DNA from 2 places in the Sporosarcina pasadenensis genome. Region 1 is predicted to be linked to the other one. Evidence: predicted binding sites of a transcription regulator. Region 1 holds the regulator's gene; the other holds the start of a gene.
The links. Region 1 encodes LexA, which represses DNA repair genes until DNA is damaged. Its sites were predicted from a motif close to CGAACATATGTTCG; they were not measured.

Region 1 (15,718 bases):
AAAAGGGGATCTGCTCTTCGGCACAATCGATTCGTTCCTCATATGGAAGCTGTCAAATGGAGCGGTTCATGTTACCGATTACTCGAATGCATCTAGGACTATGCTTTTCAATATACATGATCTGCAGTGGGATAAAGAGCTTTGCGATATGCTGGATATACCGATGGGAATGCTCCCCGAGGTGAGGATGTCATCCGAAATCTATGCTCATACAGACCCTTCCGTCTTTTTCGGGGCTTCCGTTCCGATTGCCGGAGCGGCGGGCGATCAGCAATGCGCTTTGTTCGGGCAAGCCTGTTTTCACGAAGGCATGGCTAAAAATACGTACGGGACAGGTTGTTTCATGTTGCTGAATACAGGTGAGCAGCCTGTGACTTCTGAAAATGGTCTGCTTACAACGATAGCGTGGGGTTTGGACGGGAAGATTACATATGCGCTTGAAGGCAGTGTGTTCGTCGCAGGTTCCGCTATCCAATGGCTCAGGGACGGAATGCGTATGATCCAAAAAGCGGCTGATTCGGAAATGTACTCGACAAGGATTGCATCTACGGAAGGTGTTTATGTCGTACCCGCATTCGTCGGACTCGGTACACCGTATTGGGATTCGGACGCCAGAGGGGCGATATTCGGGTTGACTCGAGGAACGGAAAAAGAGCATTTCATCCGGGCGACAGTCGAATCGCTCGCGTATCAGACGAAAGATGTGCTTTTGACGATGGAGAAGGACGCAAGTATCGATATCGATATATTGCGTGTGGACGGAGGCGCTGTCGCAAATACATTCCTCATGCAATTCCAAAGTGACTTGCTGCAGATAGAGGTCGAACAGTCGGCGTATTTGGAGACGACGGCACTTGGGGCGGCATATCTTGCAGGTCTTGCAACAGGGTTTTACGAATCTTGCGAGTCAGTGGAAGCATTATGGGCTGGTGAGCGAACATATTCCCCGAAGATGGCAGTGGAAGAGCGGGACTCCTTGTATGGCGGCTGGAAAAAGGCAGTTGAGGCTGCGCGGGCTTTTAAACATTGACTGGAGGAGAGCGAAGGATGTTATCATCGATCACAAGACCGAAAGTGAAACACTTCATGCGCGACTATCAGTTTGACCTGCTCGTCATCGGAGGAGGGATTACCGGTGCCGGCATCGCACTTGACGCGGTGACGAGGGGGTTATCTGTTGCACTAATCGACATGCAGGATTTTGCTGCGGGTACTTCCAGCCGATCGACGAAGCTCATCCATGGAGGCTTGCGGTATTTGAAACAGATGGAATTGAAAATCGTTTCGGAAACCGGCAAGGAAAGGGAAATCGTCTATCGGAATGCCCTGCACGTGACGAAGCCCGAGCGTATGCTTCTTCCCTTCCATAAAGGCGGTTCATTCGGAAAGCTGACAACTTCTGCCGGATTATTTGTCTATGATAAATTGGCGGGCGTAAGAAAAGAGGAGCGCCGTGAAATGCTGTCAGCCGAAGAGACGCTTGCAATGGAGCCGTTAGTGCGGGAAGAAGGCTTGCTTGGCGGCGGACATTATGTGGAATACCGTACAGACGATGCACGCCTGACGATTGAAGTATTGAAAAAAGCTGCTCAAAAAGGTGCGCTTTGCCTAAATTACATGAAAGCCGAGCAATTTAACTATGATGACGGAAAAGTGGCGGGTGTCACTTCTCGGGATATGCTCACTGGAGAAGTGATAGACATAAGTGCCTCCGTAGTCGTTAACGCGACCGGCCCTTGGGTGGATGAACTGCGGGAAAAGGACGAAGTGTCTAATGACAAACGGCTGCGATTAACAAAAGGAACCCATATTGTTATAGACAAGGTGGTTTTTCCTTTGCAACAAGCAATCTATTTTGATTCTCCTGACGGCAGAATGATTTTTGCCATTCCGAGGGGTAATAAAGCGTATATCGGGACGACAGATACCTTTTTTGATGGCGATCGAGCCAACCCGGTTGCAAACGAGGAAGACATCGCTTATCTTCTTGATGCGCTTCATTACATGTTCCCTTCAGTGAAGGTGGACCGCAATGATGTCGAATCGACTTGGGCGGGTATACGGCCGCTAATTTATGAAAAAGGGAAGGATCCATCCGAAATTTCACGTAAAGATGAAATTTGGGAAGCGGGGACGGGATTAATCACGATTGCTGGCGGCAAATTGACTGGCTATCGGAAAATGGCTGAAACCGTCGTGGACTATGTCGTCATGCGAATTCCGACAACGTCTTTTGGACCGTGTGTAACGGAGCATCTCCCATTGTCTGGCGGAGACTTTGAGAGTGAAGAACAGTTCGCCATTTACATTGAAAGCAAATCGAATGAAGCCGAATTGTATGGTCTTACGAATGAAGAAGGACGTGCGCTTGCTTCCATGTACGGAACGAATGTCGATCTAGTCTATAACTATGCCAGTGCCGTATCAACAGAGCAAACAGTCTTGCCGGCTACTTGGAAAGCGGAAATCCTCTATTCAATCCATTATGAAATGGCGATGACGCCCTCCGATTTCTTCATCAGAAGGAAAGGAGACCTCTTCTTTAACATTTCGTATGCCAAACTGTATAAAGAGGCTGCAACGGATTATATGGGTGATATCCTTTCGTACTCCGTCGAAACGAAAGAACGGTATCTCGCAGAATTGGAGCAACATATAAAAGAGGCTGAAGGAAAGGTCGGTGAGCGTGTGTGAATGAACAGGTGCTGACGATGTCAGACGATTTTTCCATCTATACCGTTTATGCGCAACCAGAAAAACCACCTATCGCCCATATTCATATTCTGCATGGAGTGGCAGAACATATCGGCCGATATGAAGAGTTTGTAACATTTCTCACAGACGAAGGCTTTGCCGTATCCGGTCATGATCATCGCGGCCATGGCCACACAACCGATTTAAATGGGGAATTAGGAGATTTCGGAGTCGCGGCGGGCTTTGATCGGATCGTTGATGACGCTCATGAGATAATCGACTATTACCGGAATAAATTTCAAGCGCCCAAAATGATCCTCTTCGGTCACAGCATGGGTTCATTTGTTGCAAGGAGGTACGCCCAAAGATTCGGAAGGGAACTTGATAAGCTCATCTGTTTGGGCACAGCAGGCGACCCAGGAGTGAGCCGGCTCGCAGGACAAGCATTAGCGTATATGAAAGGCAAGGCAACGAAATTCGATGAGCCAGATTATTTTATTAATAAATTGATGTTTGGCGGGTTCAACAAAACAGTCAGCAAACCGGAAACACCTGTCGATTGGCTATCGACAGACAAAGGAACGATAGAAAAATATATTAATGACCCATTATGCGGCTTTGTACCGACAACCCGTTTTTTCATCGACCTGTTCGACGGACTTGCAAAAATCAATGATCAAAACAACATCCGACAAATCCAAACCGGATTACCGATCCTCCTCTTATCAGGATTAGATGACCCTGTTGGCAATAAAGGAAAAGGGGTCTGGCAGGCTGCAAGGCAATTTACCGATGCTGGCATCGAGGATGTAACGGTCATGTTATACGAAGGCGGTCGACATGAAATGTTGAATGAAGTGAATCGGGAACAAGTATTTAATTTCGTAAAGGATTGGATAAAAAAAGAATGAATCAATCAGATAAAGTCATCGCAATCGTCGGACCGACTGCATCAGGCAAAACGGCACTAAGCATCGAGCTAGCCAAAAGGCTTGATGGGGAAATTATCAATGGCGATGCAATGCAAGTGTATAAAGGATTAAATATTGGCACAGCGAAAATAACAGAACAAGAAAAGGAAGGAATTCCCCACCACCTCTTCGACATCAAGGAACCGAACGAGTCGTTTTCTGTAGCGGAATACCAGTCGACTGTGCGTAACTGTATTGAAGAGATCCAAAGCCGAGGCAAACAGCCGATCATTGTCGGCGGCACGGGTTTGTATATCCAGTCGGTTCTTTTCGATTTCAGATTCACAGAAGAGGCGGGGGATGAAAAAGTCAGAGCTGAATTGGAAAAAGAACTTGAGTCGGAAGGCGGCGCGGAGCGTCTGTACAATCGACTACAAAAACTGGATCCTGAAAGTGCAGAAAAAATTCATCCGAATAACCATCGTCGTTTGATACGGGCACTTGAAATCATCGAAGTGACTGGCAAAACGAAAAATGAGCATGAACAAGGAGCAGGTGATGCGCCGTTATATGATCATTTAATCGTCGGTCTCAAACTCGACAGGGAAGTTCTTTACGAGCGAATCGATGTAAGGGTCGATCAGATGATGGAGGAAGGACTGCTGGAAGAGGCGAGAGGATTGTGGGAAAAGGGCGTCCGAAATGTCCAGTCGGTCCAGGCGATAGGATATAAGGAGCTTTATCAATATTTTGAAGGCGCCATCTCATTGGACGAAGCAGTAGAGTTAATCAAGAAAAATACTCGTCATTATGCCAAGCGCCAATTGACGTATTTTCGAAACAAAGTGAAAATCTCTTGGTTTGATGTAATTGTAGACAAAGGAAATATTGTAGATGGAATTTTATCGATTTTAAAGGGTTTTGAAGAGGCGGAATCGAATAAGTAAAAAGGCAAGAGAAATATAGAAGCAATTGGAGGCTGGGGTGTATGTCACAAGGTAACATGCAAGAAACATTTTTGAACTCATTACGGAAAAATAACACGTTCGTCACTGTATTCCTATTGAATGGTTTTCAGTTGAAAGGTCTTATCAAATCATATGATAATTACACTGTTCTCTTGGAATCGGACGGCAAGCAGCAATTGATCTACAAGCATGCAATTTCGACGTATGTGCCTGCAAAACCTGTAGTGTTAAAGGATGAGGAATAAAAAATATGTCCCAATAGAAAAAGGAACAGGCTCGCCCTGCTCCTTTTTCTATTGGGTATATTATCAATCACTGCGAGGCAACTCCCAGTGATAATGATAGGATAAGATTCGCAGAGCTGCGACGATAACGAGCAGTGCGTATAGCGCCCAATCATAGTCGTAGAGACCGACTCCTACAAAGAAACCTGCACCTGCCGCCCAAATTGCATAAATATCCTTTTTGAAAATGAGGGGGCGTCTGCCAGCGAGTAGATCTCGGATCACTCCACCGCCTGCACCTGTCAATACAGCGGCAACCATCACTGCGTAAAGCGACATATTCATATTCACTGCAAGCATCGCTCCTTGAATGGCAAACGCCGCGAGTCCTATGGCGTCAAAGTACGTGCCCCAACGATTCCAATGGCTGATGATCGCTTTGGAAAAAAAGAAAATGAATGTTATTAATACCGAAGCAACGATGAAAAGGAAATCTTGGCTCCATAAAACGGATGAAGGCAATCCAAGGAGAACATTTCGTAAAGCACCTCCGCCGAACGCCGTCACCATCCCTAATATATATACTCCAAAAATATCATATTTCTCTTCTTGTGCAACTAACGCTCCGGAAATGGCGAAAGCCGCCGTACCGATAAAACTGAAAACTTCCCAAGCCATGATGTTCCTCCTTACTCCAAACACTTCATATAGTATATCAAAATAGAGGCTCTGCCAATACCGATCGTTTTCGATTGACCAATTCCATTAGACTGATAAGATATACTAGTGACTATTTGTAGGAATGAGGAAATTGGAATGATGATACATGAATTTACTTCCGATATCGAAATGAAAGCGGAAGAAACTGAACAAAAACTGGCCCCTTACTTTAGAAAAATTGAAAAGACGGCCTTTTACAATCAACGGAAAGTGCTGGCGGCATTCCGAAAAAACATGGTGAGCGATTTTCATCTGACCGGCTCTACGGGTTACGGATATGATGATAGCGGCAGGGATGTGCTCGAACAAGTATATGCAGACACATTCGGCGCAGAAGCCTGTCTCGTTCGTAACCAGATCATCTCGGGGACACATGCGATCTCAACGAGCTTGTTCGGCGTACTCCGGCCAGGGGATGAACTCCTTTATATAACGGGTAAACCATACGATACACTAGATTCGATCGTGTCCGGTAACGGTGAAGATACCGGATCGCTTACTGATTGGGGAATCACATACAAACACGTCGACCTGAAGGAAGACGGCGAAGTCGATTTTGATGAAGTGAAGAAGAATATCCATAGTAAGACGAAAATGATCGGCATTCAACGTTCAAAAGGGTATTCGGACCGTCCTTCTTTTCTTATTGAAGAAATCGGGGAAATGGTCTGCTTTGTTAAATCGATTAACCCGGACCTTATCGTATTTGTCGATAATTGCTACGGTGAATTCGTGGAGACGAAAGAGCCGATTGAAGTAGGTGCCGATTTGATGGCTGGCTCACTCATAAAAAATCCAGGTGGGGGTCTTGCTAGAACAGGTGGGTATATTGCGGGACGTGCAGACCTTGTGCAAAAATGTGCTTACCGTATGACATCACCTGGAATCGGTGCGGAAGCGGGCGCATCTCTTGATACGTTGTTGGAAATGTACCAAGGTTTCTTCATTGCGCCGCACGTCGTCAGTCAATCTGTCAAAGGTGCTCTCTTTACAGCAGGATTCCTAGAAAGCTTCGGACTCGATACTACTCCACATTATTCAACTGAAAGGACTGATTTGATACAGTCCGTAAACTTTGAAAATGCTGAGCAGATGATCGCTTTCTGTAGGACAATTCAGGAGAACTCGCCGGTAAATGCGCATTATGCACCAGAACCGTCGTATATGCCTGGCTATACTGATGATGTCATCATGGCTGCCGGAACATTTATTCAAGGCTCAAGTATCGAGCTTACCGCAGACGGCCCGATCCGTCCGCCTTACACTGCCTACGTACAAGGTGGATTGACATATGAACACGTTAAGGCTGCTGTCATGTCGTCCATGGATAAGCTGCTGAAAAATGAGATGATGAGTAATTGACATGAAAAGAGGATGATCCAGTCGAAGCGAATCGACTCGGTCATCCTCTTTTTTCATATACCGTCTAGACTCCGGGTGGCAACCGTTCGGGTCATAAGTCGGCTCCGCTACACGGCAAAAACCGCCGTTTCGCAGATCCTCCTTATGCCTGTCACGGTTAACCGCCACCCTCTGCTTTTGTTTAATGAATTTGGCGGTAAACGCCGACAACTTTCCCAAGAATGGAAACTGAATTGACGATGATCGGCTCCATTGATTCATTTTCCGGTTGCAAGCGGAAGTAATCCTTTTCTTTGAAGAAGCGTTTAACCGTCGCTTCATCCTCTTCCGTCATGGCGACAACAATTTCACCATTGTGTGCAGTATGTTGCTGCTTGACGACGACATAATCCCCATTTAGAATTCCAGCTTCTATCATACTATCTCCGACAATTTCAAGCATGAACAGCTTATCGTCGGACGTACCGTACGTATCCGGCAAAGGGAAGTATTCCTCGATGTTTTCAATTGCGGTAATCGGCAACCCCGCGGTCACCTTTCCGACAAGCGGAACGTGGACTACGCCAGATTTCAGCGCTGTCAGACCTTCAGGATCCAATACCTCGATCGCTCTCGGTTTTGTCGGGTCCCTACGGATATATCCTTTGCTTTCCAATCTAGCCAAATGCCCATGCACGGTTGAGCTTGAAGCTAGTCCGACAGCTTCGCCGATTTCACGCACGGAAGGCGGATATCCTTTCAGCTTCACTTCATCTTTGATAAACGATAGGATATCCTGCTGTCTCTTTGAGATTTTCTTCATAATTCCACCCTCCAAATAATAGAATCAATGATTAACAATTGTGCGAACGCATGTCCGCAGCCGCAATCGTTTCTTAAGGAGAGTATAACAGGTGTTCGGACAATTGGCAAACAAAGGTTCGAAAGTTTTGTTGACTTCTAAAAAAACGTGTCCTATAATGGGAACATGCATTCCGAACAAACATTCTTGGAGGGGTTTTTTATGACTTTCATTCAAAAATACGGATTTATTCTATTAATTGTTTTCCTTTGCACAGCTTTTACAATCGTAGGTGTCATGAGAGAAGCTAAATCAGCTTCAAATTCATTTGTCGAAGTGACAATAGCAGAAGGGGATACTCTTTGGGGATTGGCGCAAGACTATTCCAACAATGATCATCCAAAGAAATGGATTGCGAGAGTAATGGAACTAAATGACATGCAGTCTACTACAATAAAATCAGGAGAAAGATTAATATTGCCGAAAGTTGACCCAGTCTTCCCCGACTCGATGATGACCGAATTGGCGGGAGAAGAATGATGACAGGTAAATTGAAGACATGCGTCCTTTATTGCCGTGTCAGCACAGAAAAGGATTCACAGGAAGCTTCATTATCTAGGCAAGAAGAGGAACTGAAGAAACTTGCAGATGAGCTGGGACTGAAGATCGTACATATATTCAAGGAAAAACATAGCGGCTACGATATGGATCGCGAAGGATTGCTTGACTTATTGGACTTCATCCGCGACGAAAAGATTGACGCTGTACTCATACAAGACGAAACAAGACTGGGCAGGGGGAACGCGAGGGTCGCCATCCTGCATTTGCTCGCCAAGACAAACACCGTCGTCATTACAAACCATGATAATGGCGCATTACAATTGAATGAAATGGACACGATGCTGCTGGAAATATTGGCGATTGTCGAAGAGTATCAACGTAAATTGCACAACGCCAAAATCCGGAGAGGCATGAAACGTGCAGTCCGCGACGGGTACAGACCAGAACGGAATTTGAAAAACAAAGGAAATGTAGAAGGACGCGAACGTATCGAAGTTCCAATCAGTGAAATTGTATCACTGCGTCAAAAGGGACTTACTTTCGAAGAAATCGCAAGTGTACTGAGAGGACTTGGCCATAACGTAAGCAAAGCAACGGTCCACAGAAGATATAAAGAATATGAACTAGAGCAGGAAGGCTGATTGGTTGCACTTCCTGCTCTTTTTGTATACCTTCAAAGTATAGTTTTAATAAGTTCCACTTCTATTGTTTATTGGTTTGTTATTAAGGATCACTTAGGATTGAAACGAAAGGTGGCGACTCCAGCGAAAGCCGTAACGAAGAACGGCTTTTGCGAGTAAAAGCGCAGCGTTACGAGCAGAGTGAAGAAGGCTGCCTTAATTTCTGCAAAATGCGCAGAAATTAAGGCAAATCGAACCCTTCGCTGTTCGATTGGAAAGCGTCCACCTGAAGTGGAAATCCTGTTAACAATTGAATGTTGGACAACACAACTGGAGGAATACCATGTTATCACAAGATAAAATTAAACGAATCAACGAACTATCGAAAAAGTCGAAAACAATCGGCCTATCAATCGAAGAAGCAAAAGAACAAACTCAACTGCGCAAAGAATACTTGGAAACATTCCGCTCATCCATGCGTGACACAATCGAAAACGTCAAAGTGATCGATCCTCAAGGCAACGACGTCACACCTGACAAAGTGAAAGATGCACGGAATAAGAAGTTCCTGAACTGAACATCCGAACATAGGATGGATTGTATTTCATCTATATATTGACTACACTATAGAGGTAATAACAATTGCAACTATAAGATAAAGCATGGGAAAGGATGTTCTGAATGACCGAAAAGATTGACCAATTAGCAATAAACACGATTAGGACGTTATCCATCGATGCAATCGAAAAGGCAAATTCCGGCCACCCGGGATTGCCAATGGGAGCTGCTCCGATGGCTTACACCCTATGGACGAAACATATGCATCATAATCCTTCGAATCCTGAATGGTTCAACCGCGACCGCTTTGTCCTATCGGCAGGTCACGGTTCCATGCTGTTATACAGCCTGCTTCACTTAAGCGGCTACGGTTTACCGATGGAGGAATTGAAAAACTTCAGACAATGGGGATCGAAAACGCCAGGACATCCTGAATACGGCCATACTGTCGGTGTTGAAGCGACAACGGGACCACTCGGACAAGGAATTGGAATGGCAGTAGGAATGGCGATGGCTGAAAAGCATTTGGCGGCTACTTATAACCGTCCAGGTTTCGACATTGTAGACCATTACACGTACGCGCTCTGCGGCGACGGTGACCTCATGGAAGGTGTAGCAGCAGAGGCGATTTCCCTTGCAGGACATCTGCAATTGGATAAATTAATTGTCCTCTACGATAGTAACGACATTTCCTTGGATGGAGATTTGGATATGTCATTTACGGAAAACATCCGTAAGCGTTTCGAATCATATGGCTGGAACTATATCCGTGTGGAAGATGGCAATAATATCGAACTGGTTTCAAAAGCAATTGAAGAGGCGAAAGGCAATTCAGGCGGCCCGACAATGATTGAAGTGAAGACGGTCATCGGGTATGGCTCGCCAAATAAATCCGGTAAGGCAGACGTCCACGGTGCACCTCTTGGCGAAGACGAAATGAAGCTTACGAAAGAATACTACAAGTGGACGTACGAAGAGGATTTCTGTGTTCCCGAAGGCGTCTATGAGACATTCAAAGAGGCAACCGATGAATTGGGCGTCAAGAAAGAACAACAGTGGAACGAGCTGTTTGCACAATATGAAAGCGAACATGCTGAATTAGCAAATCAATTGAAGGCTGCCATCAAAGGTGAAATGCCTGAAGGACTTCAAGAAGCGCTTCCTACGTATGAAGTTGGTTCATCACATGCAACCCGCTCAGCTTCAGGAGACGCGATCAATGCCATTGCAAACGTATTGCCTTCATTCTTTGGTGGAAGCGCAGACCTTGCAGGGTCAAACAAGACGACGATCAAAGGTGCGGGAGACTTCCTACCGGGAGATTATACAGGCCGTAACATTTGGTTCGGTGTCCGTGAATTTGCGATGGGTACTGCTTTGAACGGTATGGCGCTTCACGGTGGGGTACATGTGTTCGGTGGAACGTTCTTCGTATTTAGCGATTACGTTAGACCGGCAATCAGATTGTCCGCTCTCATGGGCATGCCTGTCACATACGTATTTACACATGACAGCATCGCAGTAGGTGAAGATGGTCCTACACATGAACCGGTTGAACATTTATCATCATTCCGTTCAATGCCAGGATTGACAGTCATCCGCCCGGCTGATGGCAATGAAACTTCGGCTGCATGGAATATTGCGGTCTCATCGAAGAACAGACCGACATTACTCGTCTTATCCCGTCAGAATCTAGAAGTGTTGCCGAAATCCGGTGAACTTGCAATGGATGGCGTGAAACGCGGTGCTTATACGATTTCGCCTGCCGAAAAAGATGTGGCTGACGGAATTTTGATTGCTACAGGTTCAGAAGTGAACTTGGCTGTCGCAGCACAATCAAAACTACGTGAAGAAGGAATCGATGTTGCTGTCGTATCCATGCCTTCATGGGATTTGTTCGAGCAGCAGGATGAGCAATATAAAGAAAGCGTACTGCCGAAAGCAGTGAAAAAACGCCTATCCATCGAAATGGGAGCGTCCCTAGGATGGCATAAATATGTAGGTGACGAAGGTGAAGTCATGGCAATTGACACGTTTGGAGCAAGTGCTCCAGGGGAAAAGGTCATTGCGGAGTATGGTTTCACTGAAGAGAATGTAGTTCGTGAAATGAAAACGATCCTCGGTCGTAACTAATTTTTGCCGCTTCGGAATGTCATGTGACTTATATTTCCGAAGCGGCATTTTTCAACAAATCACTAACTCACTATTAGAAAGGTTTCGACAACATTAGTGCCTTTCTTTACCGTGTTTTGACAAACTTTTTACTTCTGTTGCGATAGACTATGTAAAAAGGAGGTGACGGTCATGAGAACTTATGATATTTATAAAGTGAAGAAAAGATACCAATCATTTATACTAGGCAGAGAAGGTCTTCTCTATGATTTGCTAAAGGATCATGCTCAGGAAGAACCTTTACAGGAAGTTAAGTATTTATGCGATGAAATCGAAGAATCTGCGATTGACCAAGCAATCCTTAGCAATTTGGGAAAGAGTTTTACGACGGTCGAAAGTGATGATGGAGAATATAAATTGTCCCACCCGATGAAAGGGTCGATCCATATTTCGCTGACGCCGTATTCTCTTCAAGCGTATTGCGATGGCTCGCGGATGCTCGACCTAGACTTGTTCGTCGCGTTATCCGGGGCGGATGATCGTTTTTTTGCCGTAATGGACGAGCATGGCGAGTGGGGGTGGCTGAAGCCTATTAAACAGGAAACTCAACTCGGGAACAATCGGTCGTTCTTATTTTAGTATTCAATTCGACATTATATATAATTATTTACTGCCAGTCATTGCTATCCGCCGCCCCTTTGTTGTATAATCCATCATGGTAGAGTATTCTCGAATTACGGTAGTGAAGGAGGTATAGCGGATGGTAAGCACGATTTGGGTAATCCTCATTGCCGTCGTCGCGTTAATCGCTGGTGTGGCCCTCGGATTTTTCATTGCACGTCAATATATGATGAAATATTTGAAGGAAAACCCGCCAATCAATGAACAAATGTTACGTATGATGATGATGCAAATGGGACAAAAACCTTCACAAAAGAAGATTAATCAAATGATGGCACAAATGAACAAAGTAAGTGACAATGCAGGTAAGAAAAAATAAGTTAGCTTATTTTCGTTCTATAAAGATTAGTTTCATTTAATTTTTGTACAAGCTATCTAAACCTCGATGTAATCGACAAAACCACTTTTTACTGATCAAATCAGGAAAGTGGTTTTTTATGTTGGAGAAAAGAAAGAGGCATCGTTGATTTTATAGGTATTTTATACTGTTTTTAAAATTGTTTTATTTGCAGTATCCCTTTTGACCCCACCCATCTATATAGAGGGCAAAAGGGGGAATTGTAAATGACACACTACTTGAGCGAATACTCGCGTTTCGAAACAATTGCTGAAATGGACGCAGCAGCTGAACAGCATGTAAGACGTCATTGGGATGAAATGACAAAATCCGATCGACAAGTACTCGACATCATCCGTCGTTACTCTGTAAAATATGGTGCAGCTCATTTGAAACACGGAACGATCGAAGACGCAATCGCGAAGTCCAATGTCACGGTAAGACGTGCAATCCGCAAACTCGTCAATTTAGGCATCATCGAGAAAGTCTATTACATCCGACCGGTCATGAGCGGGCTCGCGCCAACATTTATATCATTTTACCTTTTGAAGACCAGGGGAAAATGAACGACCGGAACGATGACGATAAACCGCATGAGGACGTGGAAAACAAGCAACTTCCAGCAAACGAAGCTCTTCTTTCTAAATCTATTTTAAAATCTAAAGATCTTAACTACACGTCTCCTATGGAACCGTCAAAGTTATCCACAAGTCTATTCAGTCGAATGAAAGACTTGCTATCCTCGACAATTAGAGACACAAAACTAGCCCGTGAATTCTACGGAATACATAGAGCCATATCAGGACGCATGTTGAAGTACGAAATCTATAAAGACGATCGCCATGTATTCGAGGATCTTGCGTATCGTGCATTAATGATTACTGTTATGGCAACAAAGAAGAAGAAAGTCCATAATTTGCCGGGGTATTACAAGGGAGTGCTGGACAAGTTGGTCGATGAAACGTACTTCAAGGACATTTTTATGCTGTTTGATAAGCCGGTGGAAGGGTTTTATTGTCCTTGAGCAGGGGTGGTTGTGATACGATCAGGAATCGTTTCGTTGCGAATGATTTTAGTGTGATGCGAATCAATTTGATTTCGTTGCAGCTCGGTTTCCTTGTATTGCAGTCGTTTCGTTGTGTTACGGAATGAATTCATTTCGTTGCGGCATCATTACATTGTCATTGTGATGTGAGTCGATAAATTCATCTCGTAAATGATTGATCAATTAATTTTAAATCCTGACTATCTGCCATTTACATAGAGTATGAAACAGTATTATCCACTCAAAAAAACACCTTTGTATAACAATGGCACATTCGATGTGTCCATTAATTAAACAAAGGTTATTGCGACAACCATTAGTTGGTTTCCGGGAAGAATGCTTGGGATGTCTGGATGTCCACGAGTGTGGGTGCTTTTGTTTTTAGGGCGGATTCTAGAACGGATTCAAGCTCCTGATCAGTTGCGACATGGAATCCGTTCCATCCGCATGCTTCGGCGATTTTGATGAAATCAGGGTTTGTGAGATCAACTCCCACTTCTTTTTTGTCCATGACCTTGATTTTGTCCCTTTCCATTTGAAGTGAGCCGTTATTTAATACAATGACGGTAATGTCGAGTCCATAGCGAGTCGCGGTCGTCAAATCGGCTAGCGTCATTTGCAGGCCGCCATCCCCGACAATCGCTACCACTTGTTTTTCCGGTTGTTCAAGCTTTGCCGCCATTGCTGCAGGAAGACCGAACCCCATCGTTCGCCAGTATCCGGAGAAAACTATTCTTTGCTGTTTTTGCCTAAAATTGCGATTCAACCACACTGTACCATCGCCTGTATCTACGCAAAGAACCGAATCTGCATCGACTGTTCTGTCAAGGGCACGCATAATACGGGAAGGATGCACGGGAGACCCCGCAGTATTGCCTTCCTGCTCATTTGCTCAGCCCATTTCTGTTTAGCTTCCCGGCAACGGTCAACCCAGTCTTCAGCTCGAGAAAATCCTTGCAGACTCTCCCTTAAAAGCGGAAGAACTTCTTCTGTTGATCCGGTAATGCCGAGCTTCACGGGGATGCTTTTTTCAATTTTATCGAAATGGGTGTCTATCTGGATAATTTGTGCGTCAGATGGGACATACCCTTCCGGCCACCATGCCGTGCCTGCAAGAAGGACAACATCAGCATCTTTCAAGACATCGGCGGCATGCGGATTGCCGCCTTCGCCAATGCCTTGCAGCAGGTGAGGGGAAGATTCATCCAACAAACCTTTTCCGCCTAAACTAGTTAAGATGCCAGCCCCCCATAATTCAGCAAGTTTCTCCACCTCTTCTGACGCAGCGGCTGCTCCGGAGCCTGCGAGAATCATCGGGCGCTTTGCTGTTTTCATTATGGATGTTGCCTGGCTCAAGCTGTCCGTTGTGAAATTAGAAAAGCCCTCAATCTGTTCTGGCAAAGCTCGCGGCACTACAGAAGTGTGTTCCATGAAAAGGTCCTTTGGGATGGACAAATGAGTGACAACACGCTGACCGAGTGATTTGCGCACTGCTCTATGGAGAAGTTCGACTGTTGCATCCTGATTGGCAAGAGTAGCGGAAAACGATGCGAATGGTTTCATCAGCTCTTGTTGATCTACATATTGCGGAAATTCTGTTCCGATTTTATCCGTCGGTGCTTGGCAAGTGAGTGCGAGAACAGGAGCTTTGTCTGCATATGCGTCTCCCAACCCGTTAAGCAAGTTGGCTGCCCCAGGACCCATCGTTGCCGTACATACTGCAAGCCGGCCTGTCAGCTTCGCTTCTGCAGAAGCCATGAAAGCAGCGGTAGATTCATGTTTAACTGCGATGAATTGAATTTGATCTTGTTTTGCAAGTGCGTCAATGAGACCGATAATCGCATCACCAACTACTCCGTAAATCCGTTTTACACCGAATAACGATAATTGATCGAGTACCAATTCTGCAACTGTCCGTTCACTTTCCATGTCATAAAACCTCCTCGATAGATCTTATCCGTCCTGCTAGCCATGTAGCAGGAAAGTCCACTCTTATAGGTCTTCCTCTAAAAAGCAGTAGATAAACTTTACGGTTAATTTGTAAACAGAGCATACAGACAATTAGGCTGCTGCTCTTTCATGTGAGTAATTCTAATGGATACAGTAGTAAGTTATCGGGCCATGTATTCGAGGATCTTGCGTAT
Region 2 (15,718 bases), on a different contig from region 1:
GGATTTGTTGTGTGCTATGGTACTTCGAGTTTGTGAATGGGGAGAGGGCGGGGTTTTAATTTGGAAAAACAATATTTAAACTTAATGCAGTTTTTCGATGGGTATGTACGAAATTATAGAAGAATGAACTTAACGCAACTACATAATCGTTCAATGATGACCAAGCGGGAGATCGATTATTTCGCAAACCTTGGTGAAATGCTAGGATTTGATGCTTTCATTGAGGATTCCAAATTGGATAAATCACTAGGGCGCTCACGGCCAATGGACTTGTCATGGTGGAAGTGGGATAGCAGAGTAGATACTGAATACTACTTATACCTTGCCCTCCATTTAGAAAGGGAAAACGTTTGTAATAAGGACGTTGAGACCATCGAAAAGCTCTTTTCCGAAACAGAGGAAGCCTATCTCCCTCACAATGTGATCGGGATTCAATCAATCGAATCAAAGGAACGGATCAATACTCTAAATGAGTTGGTTTTGCGAAAGAACTTAATTCAAAGGTCAAATGTGTTAATGGTGTATCACTGGTATGATACAGAACTTCAAGGCTATCGGATTTATGCATATACGAATGCTGTTTCAGGTAAAAGCGAAGTAAGACGTGCTATACGGAAGATGGATAATTTGGGGTATTGGTATATGTGTTTTGAGGAGGAGTATGGAGTGCGGAAAGTGTAGGTCTTCAGCATATACCCGTTCGCTCTTATAACTTGTGTGAGGAGCCTGTTCGACAATGCTATACAGTTTATTAACTACAATTCTATATTCTTGAAACAGAAAGGAGCCATATAAGTGAATGGCTGACTTTGTTCTTACTATTCACATATGTATGTTGTTCCTTTTAATAAGAGACGGAGAAGTTAAGGTGGGTACAGGACGAGGCAATCCCGTTGTAAGATGTCTGGTTGTCCAATCCTCATTGATACCTACATAACTCTCCCAATTCGTAATCGTAATGATCTTCATGTCATTGATTGTTTCCTCTGACAGGAATCCGAACAGGGCAAACTTCCTTAACACTAACCGAAGTTTCGCAACGTGCATACCTTTCCCTAACAATTGGACAAGTGAGTTGTAAGAAATGAACAGTTGGCCAGGCTGTATCGTCAACAATCTCCCATAGTACTCCCACTGCTTTTCTTCTTTACTTGCCATGAGTAGCAATGTCACCAAGATCACTCGCTCCTCAATTGTTGCCTCTTGCCAAACCACCTCATTTTCATTTTACTATTTCTGAGGCCACAGGAGGAGGGCCATGTGGGGAATCGCCTATTAATGATTTAGTGGGAAGTTAGGTATCGGGGTTCAGTTGTCTATTATGGCATTACGTGTAACCAGGTTCCAAACCGACTTTGAGTCGTGTAGGAACCTGGCACTTTTATTTCTTATGAAAGTTACTTTTATAAGTTTCGTGTTCAATCCCACTTAACTTTACATTTGCTTCGCTTAAATGGCGATTTGTAGTAGATAGCTCTGATCTTGCTTTGGATAGCATGTCGGTAGTTCTCTGCTGCTCCTGTCTAAATTGATTAATTTCATCCCTCATTTGTTGTGCCTGTAATTCATTTTCATATAGATTGATACATTCCGGTAGGTTAGATGCACGATAATTTGATAAATAAGAACTGAATTTCTCTAAAGCTGGTCTTGTTACATAATCTTCTGGTACAACAGTCGTTTGGAAAACTTTTTCAGCAATGCTGCCAAGTTCAACATCCAACGACCGTAGTTTTTCGTAATTCTCTTCTAAATACTTCTCTCGTTTTATTTTAAAATTGCTCTCTAACTTTTTATTCACAAATACAAATACAAACCAAGTCATTGCTACTCCGAGAGGTATCCCTAAGAGAAGGGCTAGAAACCCATCAATAATACCTACAATCTTGGCTCCGAGAATTATTAATGGAAAAAATGAAATAATGGCAACAACTGCAGAAATTTTCTCGTAAATGTCTGGGATGCTTTTATAGTACGATCTAATACTTGAGTCAACAGCCATAAACTTATTTAACAACCCTAATGTTTGATTTACATTTTCTAATAATTCTTCACGCGATAGGTTCAATACGTCTTTCATATGCATTCCCTCCAATCATGGCTTTGCAACAAAGGAAGCGTCAGTCCTGTTGTTGTAGAAGTACCAAGAACCTTCGTAGTTGCAAGTACAGTGTTAAACATGTCTTGATAAGAACCACTTAATTTCTTCACGAATTTTCCCTCCTGTAAAATAAGTTGACACACCTACGAATCAATTTTCGATATTACTATGTTATTAGACACACAATCCTCATATGCATCTATATCTCTACGAAATGAACCTAATAGATGGGGACTTGTACTATCATTCCCGTGCACAGGTATAAATGCATATCGTTTGTTGTTGCTGAATAAGTTAGTGGGGGTATCTGGAGCGTTGTTGAAATGTGAAGACACTTATCACAGGTACCGCGACATTAAACCTTAGGAGAATCAAAATGAAAAGACGATTTGTTATCATAATGTTTTTTTTGATATTACTAACGGGCTGCGGGCAAAATACCTTTGTTGAAATTAAAGAAAACGCAGGTAATACGAAAGTGGAAACGATAAATGAAGATAAGGGGCTAAGCCAACAGGACGATGATAGTGAACAAGCTGTCACCGACAATTCCATAGATGGTTTTCAACCGAAAACTGTCGGTACGACTGTAAATCCAGACAACCAAAGTAACCACCAGCAAGAAGAACCTTCTGAGTGGAGCGGGTTTTGGCAAATAGAAAATGAGCATATTTATGGAAACCTGGCAATCTACAATGAAACTGCTGAAGGTTTTTATTTTGACATCTTTGTATCCTCGGAGCATGTCGGAGAACTGCAAAATGTGTACGCTTTGATAAACGGGAATGTGGCGAAATCAACCAAAGATGAGTATGGGTGTGAAATTACTCTAACGAAAAGTGAAGGGGCAATTATTGCTGAAGAAAGCCCCGATTGCTTAGCATGGCACGGAGCGGGAATCAATTTCGAACATAAATTTATATTTACGGATGCTTTAATCCAATTCGCGGTTAATGAAGAGTTTTTGGATATCGTGAAGCAAGGTTATTTGGTGAAAGGAACTTATCCTATAGGAACAAAACTTAAGAAAATTATTGATGAAACAGGTGGATATAGTGATGCTGTGAATCTACAAGGCGCCGAATTTCACTTTTTCGGTAATCAGATTGCCTATGCAACAGATACATTTGTGGAAGAAGATGAAGCGGATGTAATCGCAATACGGGTATACAGATTCGCACAAAATTATACACCTGAAGAGTTGATCTCCTATTTCGGTAAGCCCTTATATCAAGGTGAACATGCATCTGAGGGGTATGGGATTGTTATGGGGTTTTCAATCGGAAATGATTTAGAGCTTGGTTTCCAATATGGGATGAACAGCGATAGGCTTGAATCTGTAGATTTGACCTCTAAACCTTATTGAACGCCAAGGCGCGAGCGAGCTGCATATGGAGAGCACCCTGGAAGACTTTCAGGGTGCATTATTATGGCCAGATGAAATAAATAAAAAACAGTCGTGAGAATGGATGGTTGTTTTGTCAGTAAGAAACGAAAATAAGGCAGTTTCTAATGCTTGAGGATTCCTTCCAAACAATTGTGACAGAATTGAACGATGAGGAAATCCAGAAACGTATAGTATTTATCACCTCGTTAAGGAGGAGAGGGAATTACGGCTAACGTTGTACCAATCGAGATACCTTTTGTTCAATGATCCTATAATATTTCCCAATGAAACATGAAGCGATGAGTGCATGAGTAACTGTATATGATTCCTCACGACACATTGCGCTTGTAGTACAAAGCACCCTGAATTAATTATCTAACCTTCAGCCACATAAGGTAAGCTTTCCAGCGTGGTAGATGTTTCTATAGTGGTGTCATTGATAGGTCTACTTTTAGCTATCAATCCAACGAAATAAAAATATCCCCTTGAACAACCTCATTTTTTCCATCAGTCCAAGTACCCTTGTATTTATTTTCGATGCCATTGTAAGTTAATGTATACGAGGGACCAAGGAGTGCATTTCCTTTTTTAATGTAATCGGCTTCTCTAAAGATTAGCTTATTATCGGAAACCTTCCCAACTATTTTATGCACTGCTTTTAGACTAGTCCATGTTAGTTCTCCCTCAAGCTCACCAGTTCTTGGATTGATGGACGTTATTTTAAATTCAAACGGCCACGTACGACTAGGATTCGATTGCTTCCCGGCATACGCAGTGCCATAATACGTTTCATGTGTATTCAAATCTGTGCTAATCTTATGAGGAAGAACTATGTCAGCAGACATCTTTTTTTCATTATAGTTAACAGTTGCTCCTAAAGATTCAGCAACTGCTTGTAAAGGTGCATAGGTTGTATTATTGGCATACCACGTCTCTAGTTTAATCTCCTTGCCGTTTACTGTCATGCCGATACGGTTTTTATGAACAGTTTCATTTTCGACAGTAGCTATATTTCCCCGAGGTGTCTTATAGCTTTCAATAACGCTTCCGGCGTATACGCCGATACTCCCTGATAAAAGGCAAGCCCCCACTGTACCTACTAGTATCTTTCTAGAAATTCCCATAGTTAAAATAACCCCTTTCCTTTGTACTACTATGATTATGATACTCTTCAAATGAATAGTATCTTTATTCAATTTAAATTCGAGGGAATTATAGTGATAGCAGTGAAAAATGGTGGAAATATTAATGAAAAACAACCTCACAATAGCGTATTTACCACCGTTAACTCAAATAACTAAAAGAGCCTCTCGACGTTGGCTCTTTCCTTCTATTTCAATTTAATTAACTTTCCATCCACAACTTCAAGCACCGGCATCTCGAATGCATTTCGTATGTAAATGTTTAATTTCTAAGAAAAGTGGTCGCAACGCAATGAAATTGTATTGCAACACAACAAAAGTCAGTCGCAACACACTAAAACTTGATTGCAACACAATATATGCCGGTCACAACGCAACGAAAACAGTTTGCAACGCAACATTATCCGAACGCAAAAAAAAGGTGTCTCCCCATCGCGATTATAAGAAACCGAAATAGCATTATTTATGAGTATAGTACATTTTATTTAATAAATAGAAGTTTGCATAAATTTGTCGAAAAACATTGAAAAAAGTTATTGATTGTTGTTTCTATTCGTTATATCATTGTATTTAAAATTCAGAAAAAGGGAGGGGTCAGCGATGATTACCTTTATAGTATCCATTTTGTTGTTGATTGCTGGTTATATCGTTTACGGGAAGGTGGTTGAACGAATTTTTGGCATCGATGACCAGAATCCAACACCTGCCTATACAAGCAACGATGGTCTTGATTATATGCCGATGAGTTGGTGGAAAGCGAGTTTGATTCAGCTTCTGAATATCGCTGGGACCGGCCCGATATTTGGTGCAATCATGGGGGCGCTTTATGGTCCGGTAGCATTTATATGGATTGTGATCGGTAGTATTTTTGCTGGGGCGGTACATGATTACTTTTCGGGTATGTTGTCGCTTAGACATAATGGAGCTCAATTTCCAACACTTGTCGGAAAATACTTAGGCGGTAAAATGAAATTCCTTATAACGATCGTTTCGATTGTTTTAATGGTTTTGGTGGCAGCTGCATTTACGTCAGCACCTGCCCAGCTGCTTACGGAAATAACACCTATTAACTTTACGACTTGGTTAGTTGTTATTTTTATATATTTTATACTTGCGGCGGTTCTACCGATTAATAAGATCATCGGAAGAGTGTATCCTATTTTTGGAGCTATCTTAATTTTCATGGCTGTATCGATCGGTATTGGATTGTTCTTTTTTGATCATTCAATCCCCAATTTAACATTCAGTAATTTACACCCTGGAGAAATGCCGATATGGCCATTGTTAATGGTAACGATATCTTGCGGGGCGATTTCTGGATTTCACAGTACACAAAGTCCAATTTTAGCTCGGACATTAAAAAAGGAAAGTGAAGGTAGGAAAGTTTTCTATGGAGCGATGATTGGTGAAGGGATTATTGCTATGATCTGGGCGGCCGCAGGGATGACCTTTTTTGGCAGTACGGGCGCATTGCAAACAGCACTGGCAGCGGGAGGTCCAGCTGGAATCGTGAATGAAATCAGTCTATCAACGCTAGGTGCATTTGGCGGGTTCATTGCCATTTTAGGTATTGTTATTCTACCAATTACGACCGGTGATACAGCATTACGTTCCTCCAGAATGATGCTTGCTGAATTATTGACTGAAGTGACGAAGAAAGACTTTAATGGGAAAGGGAAATTAGCTTTCCTTATCATACCAGTAGCAGGCATAACGCTATATCTAACAACCATTGATTATAGCTTCCTCTGGCGCTATGTTGGCGGATCGAATCAAATCGTTGCTGCGGTAATGTTATGGACGGCAGCTATGTACCTCGTGGAAAACAACAAGTTCCATTGGATCTGTAGTATTCCGGCATTATTCATGACAGCGGTGGTAAGTACGTATTTCTTCTATGCACCAGAAGGCTTTAACTTGGACTATGGTATTTCTCTGGCGTTAGGAGCGGTTATTTGGTTAGCTGTACTCGCTTGGTTTGTTAGGCAGCTTATTAAACATAGAACAGCCGGCAACTATAGAGATTTAGATCTTAAAGTGGGATAGAATTAATCAACAACAAAACCAGATTCCAAAATCTAAGGAATCTGGTTTTTTGTCAATTCTTCTTCAGTCTTTCCTGAATATACGCATATCCATTCGTGACATGGTTGCGCATTGCTTCTTTGGCCTTCTCTTTATCCTGTTCTTTTATCGCTTGGACGATTGCAAGATGTTCTTGGTAGATTTCTTGCCTACGTTTGTCGCTATAGGCGGATATGTTTCGGTTGTTGTAGATGACATCACTTAATTGACCGAGCATATTTGCGAGAGTGTTGTTTTTTGGATACTCTACGATCGTGTTATGGATTTCTGAGTTGATTTCGACAAATTCGGAGGAACTGGTCGTTGCTTTGTTCGAATCTGCCACTAATGAATGAAGCTTCTTAATACCGACTTCATCAATATGGTCGATGGCGAGTCCAATTGCCAACACTTCCAGCGCTTCTCGGCAAATATACGCTTCGGCAAGTTCTTGTTCTGAGAACTCCTGGACGATGGCACCTTTCCATGGAATTATTTTGACCAATCCCTCTGATGATAAACGCCTGAATGCTTCCCTGACAGGGGTTGTGCTGACGCCCATCTGTTCACTCACTTTTGCTTCGGTGAGACGTGTTCCAGGCGTGAGGTCGCCTTCGACAATTGCTCGTTTTATGTTTTCATAGACCATGACATTAAGGGGGGCGGTCAAATTTTCTTCAGACGAATAATAATGGAAATTTAACTATGCTACAGACTAGATTGGTTCTTCTTAAGTTCAGAAATTATTTTACTAATGTTGCCAGAATCCTTAGAATTAACGGCTTTAATAATTGCAATAACAGACCATATTCCAGTGATAGCGCTACCTAGAATAAAAAATGCTTGCCAAGTTTCAGCGGGTAATGTAAGAAATTCAGTGAATTCTGTTGCGACTAAACTTGATGAAAGTGCTAAAAAGATACCGACCGGGGTTTTCCAATCATTTCTTGCTTTGAGTGTATTTTGATGTTTAATTAAACAAAGCTCTAATTTATCTTCAGTAACAACAACTATTTGCTGACCAACATTTGTGTGTATAACTGAGGATTCTTGTACCAGTTCATGTATATTAATTCCATCCTTAGTATATTCCGGCGACAACTGTTTCATATCAGTACCTCACTAAGATAGAAAGAATATTGAACCGTTTTATCCGAGGTATCACTTAATGAGTAAATTCTATAATTTAGGTAGATATGTTTACCTTGATAATCAGCTATTTTTAACGGTCGCGTAGATCCCGTGCCGAGTGGATTATTGTAGTTATATAGTATTAATGAAAGAGTGGTATTATCAATAGTTGCTGGTTCCATGTGAGGTTCTGTTTTAGAATCGTTCTTGAACACCATAATTATCTTTAAAGGAAAATTAGTTAGTTCAAGATTAAATTCAACAGGCTGATTGTTAAATTGAATTACTACGCCTGATTCGATTAGTTGTTGTTTTTCTCCAACAGAAATAGATAACGGGTACAAGGTAACCCCTCCAATTATATTTTTACCAATATAGTTATTGATTACTATATTTGCATTATTAATTAGGAAAATGGTAATGACAAACTTTTGCTAATAATAATTATAGGTTAATACCTAAAAATTATCTATGCATCATCCTAATTTTTTCAATTTTCCCGTGTGATATGCAGTAAAATTGGGTTGTATCTATTGACGGGAAAATGAGTAGACAATAAAAAAGTTCGGATGGCGTGTTGTACCCGTAACGGTTGATTCCCCTGTAGCGTGTCTCCGATTGTACAATGCTTTAAATGTGCTACTCGGTTTTTGATGGAGTAGCAGCTGATGATGTCGAGTACTTGACAATCCGATTTCGTTAATGCGTCTCAGTTATATAGAAGCTGGTGTGGATCCTTTTGAGGATTTTTTTTTTATGTGGACTGATTTCTTGCATAGGTGTCTCCAATCGCGATTAAAAGAAAACGAAAGAACTTTTTTATTTGGTTGATTAAAGAACATACATTCGCATATACTAATCAAAAAGGGGGATTCCCATGCTCATACCATCCGATGCTTTGCCGCATTTTGAAAACGCGATTTACTTGCCTATGGTGCTCACTATCTTAGCCAAGGATCGGCAGCTTGTTGAGAAGGGGAGTTTCAAGCTGGCTTCTCCCTATATGAAGGTAATCGATCGCGCCATTGAGGCGGTTCAGAAAGACATGAAAGAGTCAGCTGACTATTTGCGGGAACGCAAGTACAAACTTCTGCGCGGGACTGTAGATGATACGTTTACGTCCTATACGTTTCTATACTGTGGCAGGGAGGAGCAAAGAAGGTATTTGAACGTCCGCCTGAAAAACCGGACTGAGGAATTGATGGAGTTGTATTTGATGAAGTGAAAAAAACGACTGCGTAGGCAGTCGTTAATTGTATTTCTATTTTTAACCCGTTCACCCCTTGATCATCTCTCCCCAATTCAAAATGGTGATGAGAAGCTGCTCACGGTTTGATTCGGCAGTCAAAAATCCATAGTCGGCAAAACGTTTCAATGCTGTCCGGATATCTTGCTCAGTAATCCCTTTCCCACATAATGAAACGAGCGAGCGGAGAGAGGTTATGAGTTGTCCGGGTTGCAGTGTCATCGGTTCTCCCTTCCAATGGGACTGCTGTTCTTCGGAATTAGCTATCAACAGCAATGTTACCAAGATCACTGTCTGCTCAGGCGTTGCCTCTGTCCAAATCGGTTCGTTCCAAAATGACTGATGTATTTCTATAAAATCTTTGTTCATTGTAATTCCTCCTCCTTACTCTCCTGATTGTTCATCTTCCACTTGTCATTGAATGGCAAAATGACGTAAATATTAGCGCCAAGGCCGCCCGTTTCCGGGATGATGTAGTGGACTTTTTCGATGATGTGCAAGTTGACGAATTTACGGATGGCGCGGCGAACGGTAACGTTTGCTTTCCCGATTGCTGCTTGAATCGTTCCGTGATTCAACTGTGCAGCGCCGTGTTCCATCGAAAAGCGGCGGATGACGTCGAGCACTTGGCGATCGGACTTCGTCAATTCATCCATGTGTAGTGATAGATGCAGTTCTACAGCTGCGTCCATTTCTTCGATTGTCGTGAAGCGAGCGTATTTTGTTAGATAATTTGTCATGTGAACTTCCTCCTTTACCCTCTATATAGATGGGAGGGGTCAGAAAGGATACTTTTTGGTGAAAATTTTTTTGAGGAAATGATTTCAGTGAACAAACGACAACCACCCGACCCACGGATGTATTTGTGGAGGGGTGGTTGTTTTAATTTTATTTACGATTGCAATTTGCTAAGTCACTACATCTGTTGCATTGGGAGATTTGGGTTCATTCCGAATAAGGGATATTCCGGTATGTATTTTCGTTTAGATTGTTGTACATGGCTGAGCAGCGCAAGTACTTTCAATTTCTGTTGCTGAACGGTGTACAGTGATACCGGGACTATGATTTCTGTTCCATCGTGGAATTTTATTTTGGTTTCCTCTTTTGCTATCGATTCCTCTTCGAAAAAGTGGCTGAAGATCCAAGTGCATTCCGGATGTTTTGAGCCCATCGTCGGAAACACGGCCACATCATCCGAGATGAGGAATGGCGGTTTCTTATGGAATTTCAGCAGTTTCTTAGCCGCCTCCTTGCGCCCTCTCTTGGAAGAGTGATGACGCAGGCATGCTTCCTCAAGAAGCTTAATCGGACTCATTTCAGAATAGTAGGTTCCATGCGTCGTAATAATCTCGGACAAGTAATCAGTGGAAAAGGCTGATCTTAACGCCAATGCCCGATAATCGAGAAGTAAACTATCATCTTTCATACTAATCCTCCTTTAATATTTAGCATTGCACCTATTTTACCATATAACTAGTAGAAAGATAACAAAAATACTTATTCTTTTTAAAATTGGTTCAACTAACCAATCGTATGGCGTATGCAAACATAAAGAATGGTGAGTCAAACGTCATAAACGCTCATTGGATGTCTGTTTTTATTCCTCCTATGATGTAGGTACCCGGGAATAAACAGAATCGTGCACGATCGGAAAGGTCAACCAAGTGTTGAATTTTGAAGACGTGTTAGCGCAATATGAACCAATGATCACTGCAAACATTCGTAAATTGAACATTTATCGTGAACATGAACATTACAGACAAACGGGGCGGGTCGCCCTTTGGCAAGCATGGCAACGGTTTGACAGGGAGAAGGGTGATTTCACGCCGTTCGCATACCGTTCCATTCGTGGGGCGATGTTGGACGAAATGAAAAAGGAGAGCCGGTTTGAGGAGCATTTCATGCCGGCGGAAGATGAAAAGCTGACGAACTTGATCGGTGGGGATGTATCCGAGGAAGAGGGCTGGACAAGCCGTTGACCAGTTGACAGGCGATGAAAAGAAGCTGCTGCAATGGTTGTTTATTGAAAGGCTCACGCAGGCGGAATGTGCGAGGAAATTAGGCATTAGCGTGTCGGGTGTGAAGAAGAGGAGGGAGCGGTTGCTGAAGAAAATGCGGGAGGTGATGGAGGAGGGGGCCGATTTAGGGAAACAGTAGGACTATTTTTGCTTGGTAATATTGTATCTTACATTTAGTACCTATAAAACAAGTGGTAAAGGGAAAGGCGATCATCCTCTCGGAATGATCGCCTTTTTTCAGATTCGAAGTAAGTAACAATCCGTTCAAACCAAAAAAAACTTAAAAGCCGCAACAGTATAAGAAGCACAAGACATACTCTAGAGTATATGGAGCAACACAAAGAACTTTTAAAAAATATTGTTTGTATACTTATGTACGTCTTGTTTCTGTTTGTTGTAGACTTTATTCTAAAGTTACACCTAGATTATCTTCTAATAGAGTAATAAGACTTTTCGCATTTTGATATGCATCATTACTCTTTAGTTTGCAACGGAAATTTTCTACAATTACTTCAATCTCATCATTGATGGGATTGAGAGATATTTTCCCGCGTTTAGGTGTAATTGAGCTTGGAGGGCCTTCCGGGCTCAATTCTTTTTCTACAATACTCAATTGTTCTCGTTCTATTACTTCAGGCAATGGTGAAAGAGAGTTTGCCTGCGTTTCTTTTCTCAGATCAAAGTCAGATGTCTTATTAAAGCCCAACTTTTCGATCATTAAATTTTCAGAACGTAGATCAATAGGATTGTCGTTAGCAGGAATAACTGCAATGGTTCTATCATCAGTATAACCGGCTATGATTCGGTTGAGCTTTAATTGACGATTATCCTCATCAATATAAATCACATGTTTCACATTTTTACGACTATGAATTCGTATCCTTGAGACATCAAGGGAAGCCACAATACTTAAGGCACTAGGACTTATGAAAAAGAATTTGTCCAGTTCTAGATAGCAAACAATTGTGTTGCCGATTTTTTCAAACTTCATTTTTTTCACCTCCAATTCCAGAGTAAATTTTACCTTAATTTCAGCGGAATTAACACCTTTATTTGCATTTTAAAAGGAATTTTATATATCGTTTCATAAATTCCATAAATTTTACCATATGCATGTATTTCTCTTATTAAACTATCATGCTATAGTGAAGGAAATAAGAGGGGATGAGCGAACATGTATTGGAACTATCGGATTTTAAAGCTGAAACGGCCGCAGAGCGGTTCTATTTATTATGAAATCAATGAAGTTCATTATGATGAGGATGGGAAACCGAAATATTGGACGGAAAGCCATAATGTACTGGTGGATGATGGATTAGAAGAATTGAAGGAAACATACGAATACATCCAGAATGCATTCAAGATGCCGGTGCTTGAAGAGGTAGATGGAAAGTTAATTGAATTGAAATAGTAGGAAAGAGCCGCTCTCTACGTACGTTGAGCGGCTCTTTTTGATTTTTGGTATTTCAAGTCACTTCATTTACTATCAATTGATGAACTTTATCTAGATCTACGTTTCCACCAGAAATAACAGTTACAATATTTTTACCTTGGATGTTCACTTTATTGAAAAGAGCAGCTGCTACCGTCGCGGCACTCGATGGTTCAATCAGCTGTTTCGTCCGTTCCATAACGAAGCTGAACGCCTGACGGATTTCGTCTTCGCTCACTAGAACAAGATCGTCTAGATATTTCATAAGGACAGGGAAGGTAAGGTCGCCTGGCTGGTTCGTTCGTAAGCCATCCGCAATGGTAGTCGTGCTATCGATTGCGGTGATTTTCTTGTTTTGCAATGATAGGTATGTATCATCGGCAAGCTCGGGTTCAACACCGATCACTTTTATTTTCGGATTCGTTTCTTTAATGGCAGTGAGGATTCCAGAGATAAGGCCACCGCCTCCGATAGGGACGATGATTGCGTTGACGTTTTCGACTTGGTCCAAAATTTCTAATCCAACCGTTCCTTGACCTGCCATAATGAATGGGTCGTCATAAGGCGGAATGAAAATGCCGTTTTGTTGATCGGCAATCGCCTGCGCTCTAGGTATTCGCTCACGGGAGGTTGTTCCGCACAATTCCACCTTGCCGTTGTAAGCTTGGATTGCGTTCACTTTGCACTTGCTAACATCTTCAGGAACGACAATCGTTGCTGATACTCCGTATTTATTCGCAACGTAGGCGACGGCTTGGCCGTGGTTGCCTGACGATGCTGCGGTCACATATTTTGCGCCGTTATCAATCGCATGGATGACTTTATTGCTTGCTCCTCGTATTTTAAATGACCCTGTCTTTTGTAGATGCTTTGATTTCAAAAATAGCTGATTTCCACATAGTTTGGAGAGTTGCTCCGATTGTAGAATCGGCGTGACGTGCGCTATTTGGCTAATTCGTTCTCTTGCCTCTGTTACATCTTGTAAAGAAATCATGTTGGCCCATCCCTTCTATGGCAATTAGTAAAAGCACGCCCTTCGGCATGCTTTCCCCCAATCTACTATTCCCTTTTTCTATCTCTTAATTCTAACATGACCGCAACGTATGCATTTGTTGGAATAGTAGCTAATCCGATGGTACCCCCACAGCTTGCACATCCATTTCCCCCATAACTTGGCCATATGAAACCCCTTTCCTTGAATGTCCAGTGTGTGAAAAGATGTATATTGTGTGAATAATGACACTTCCATTATACACCTTCTATATAGATTTACCTATATAATTCAGAAACTTTTAATTGATAGTATTCGACTGCATATTTCGACCTAAAACGACATTAGTATTGCTTGGAAATGCAAGTGAACGTGATTTATTCAAAGAAAGAAGTTTTCAAGCGGGGGTTCATTTAAGAGACTTTAGAACTGATTAATTAGACCGATATAAGGAATAAAGATGATATAAGGGAGAAGGTGTATCCATGTTTTGTTCGGGATGCGGGTTCAAAAACGCTCAGGATGCAAATTTTTGCGGGAGTTGTGGGAAGCCGATGAAGAAGAAGAGCCATACGGGATGGATGCTGCTAGTCATTTTTGTCTGTCTCTGTGTGCTTGGCGGAGTAGGATATGCATTCATTCATATCAATAAACAGGAAGCGCTGCAAACACCTATAGTTGCGGATGCGAATGTAAAAGAAGAGCCTGTCGCTCAACCGGTCCGTATTATTGAACGGGAAGTTGCGGAACGTCCTAAAAATGAGCCGATTGAAAAAGAGAAAACTGCTCTTATTGAGGAAACATTGCCGCGGGTATTTACCATTTTGACGGCGGATAGCCTCGGCTCAGGTTTTCTGTATGCCAAGGGCGGTTTTATTGTCACGAATGCTCATGTCGTATCGGGCTATACAGATGTAAATTGAAGAATTCGGTCGGCAGGGAAGCCCCCGGGAAAGTGATCGAAATCTCTGATATATATGACATTGCACTCATCAAGTCTGATGCGTATAAAGATATCAATCCGCTTAAGACAGAAGTTAATGAAACGAAAGTCGGCTCTGAAGTGATCGCTTTAGGCAGCCCAAATGGATTGGAAAACACCGCTTCTGTCGGTTATTTGACAGGCGTAGGCAGAGACATTAGGAGCAAGTTCATCTATGAAAAAGCGTATCAAGTCGATGTGCAAATCGAAAACGGCAGCAGCGGGGGGCCTTTGATTGACGCAAAGACAGGGAAAGTGATTGGCATCAATTCGCTCCTGCTGGAAAAAAACCGGCGCATTGGATTCTCTATTCCTTTGTACACAATGACGTATTTACTTGATGAATGGATAAAAAATCCGATGAATGACAGGCAGGTCGCATCCGTTTTTGGTGTGTACGATGATTATGGGACTTCAAATTCCTACAATAATGACTCCTATCATTCCGACTCTAGTCAAGACGATGTTGATGAATACGAGGGAGACGTCTACTTTTACGAAGGATGGTTGCAGGAATTTATTCTGGAATTCCGGACGGTCTATGAGGAAGCCTTGTATAACGAAAACTTTTCCCAGATCGAGCAATTTTTATTGCCAGGCAGCAGTGCATATAGAGAATTTGCGGATTACTTCGATGAGATTTCCGGTGAAGGCATGCACTTCGAATTTATTGAGAATATCGTCACAGAAGTTACCATCTATGATGACTATGCACTTGTTTCCACATACGAAACATTCAACTTCCGCAATCGAGCGGGGAACGAGAAGTATTATGTGAAAGAGAAAAACTATGAAGTGGTTATTCACACGGACGGCACTTACAGAATTCGCGATGTGAGTAATAGGTGAAATGATAGGTATCAGGTACCCGTAATTGCGCGGGTGCCTGATACTTTTTCATTTGTCCTCTTTAATGATTACGTTTGCCAATCCGTTATCTTCGAATTCCCTTTCGTATCGCTCTTCGATTTCACACAATCTGCGGAACCGGTCGTCTAGTGTGTCATACGCTATCCCTTCTTGATCAAGATCCCTTTTGGCTAGGTGAGCGGATAGTTTTTCCCAGAATACGTAGTCATCATTGTGATCAATGATTGGATGCAGCTGATTTTCGTACTCTTGCGATGGATAAAAGGCGTTTAACTCCCGGTCATAGGGGACGAGGTCATCGTAACCCATGTCTTTCGCATGCGAGCAAAGATATTGGAACAGCTCCTCATAGTC

Region 2: a site for LexA is predicted at 8,661-8,674, ahead of AB1K89_RS09175 (YhjD family protein). Genes of this name have one in related genera too.

The regions. Positions count from the first base shown of each region.
Region 1 covers NZ_JBFEGM010000001.1:382,842-398,559, reverse strand. Annotated here, with positions in the region: gene glpK (glycerol kinase GlpK) at 1-1,030, shown strand, start outside; gene AB1K89_RS02065 (glycerol-3-phosphate dehydrogenase/oxidase) at 1,048-2,694, shown strand; gene AB1K89_RS02060 (alpha/beta hydrolase) at 2,691-3,605, shown strand; gene miaA (tRNA (adenosine(37)-N6)-dimethylallyltransferase MiaA) at 3,602-4,552, shown strand; gene hfq (RNA chaperone Hfq) at 4,594-4,818, shown strand; gene AB1K89_RS02045 (trimeric intracellular cation channel family protein) at 4,882-5,475, opposite strand; gene AB1K89_RS02040 (methionine gamma-lyase family protein) at 5,614-6,879, shown strand; gene lexA (transcriptional repressor LexA) at 7,061-7,681, opposite strand; gene yneA (cell division suppressor protein YneA) at 7,883-8,200, shown strand; gene AB1K89_RS02025 (YneB family resolvase-like protein) at 8,200-8,862, shown strand; gene AB1K89_RS02020 (DUF896 domain-containing protein) at 9,185-9,418, shown strand; gene tkt (transketolase) at 9,523-11,532, shown strand; gene sirA (sporulation inhibitor of replication protein SirA) at 11,704-12,150, shown strand; gene AB1K89_RS02005 (YneF family protein) at 12,272-12,511, shown strand; gene AB1K89_RS02000 (hypothetical protein) at 12,757-13,095, shown strand; gene AB1K89_RS01995 (hypothetical protein) at 13,092-13,553, shown strand; gene AB1K89_RS01990 (thiamine pyrophosphate-dependent enzyme) at 13,891-14,346, opposite strand; gene AB1K89_RS01985 (thiamine pyrophosphate-binding protein) at 14,364-15,503, opposite strand.
Region 2 covers NZ_JBFEGM010000005.1:189,995-205,712, reverse strand. Annotated here, with positions in the region: gene AB1K89_RS09225 (hypothetical protein) at 61-681, shown strand; gene AB1K89_RS09220 (hypothetical protein) at 823-1,176, opposite strand; gene AB1K89_RS09215 (hypothetical protein) at 1,382-2,080, opposite strand; gene AB1K89_RS09210 (hypothetical protein) at 2,077-2,211, opposite strand; gene AB1K89_RS09205 (hypothetical protein) at 2,478-3,467, shown strand; gene AB1K89_RS09200 (stalk domain-containing protein) at 3,947-4,612, opposite strand; gene AB1K89_RS09195 (carbon starvation CstA family protein) at 5,231-6,676, shown strand; gene AB1K89_RS09190 (GntR family transcriptional regulator) at 6,729-7,364, opposite strand; gene AB1K89_RS09185 (hypothetical protein) at 7,403-7,804, opposite strand; gene AB1K89_RS09180 (DUF6864 domain-containing function) at 7,801-8,169, opposite strand; gene AB1K89_RS09175 (YhjD family protein) at 8,703-9,050, shown strand; gene AB1K89_RS09170 (hypothetical protein) at 9,102-9,440, opposite strand; gene AB1K89_RS09165 (hypothetical protein) at 9,437-9,811, opposite strand; gene AB1K89_RS09160 (competence protein ComK) at 9,988-10,497, opposite strand; gene AB1K89_RS09155 (sigma factor) at 10,736-11,050, shown strand; gene AB1K89_RS09150 (RNA polymerase sigma factor) at 11,016-11,228, shown strand; gene AB1K89_RS09145 (hypothetical protein) at 11,493-12,080, opposite strand; gene AB1K89_RS09140 (hypothetical protein) at 12,264-12,500, shown strand; gene AB1K89_RS09135 (threonine ammonia-lyase) at 12,556-13,515, opposite strand; gene AB1K89_RS09130 (hypothetical protein) at 14,067-14,435, shown strand; gene AB1K89_RS09125 (S1C family serine protease) at 14,468-15,343, shown strand; gene AB1K89_RS09120 (hypothetical protein) at 15,392-15,718, opposite strand, start outside.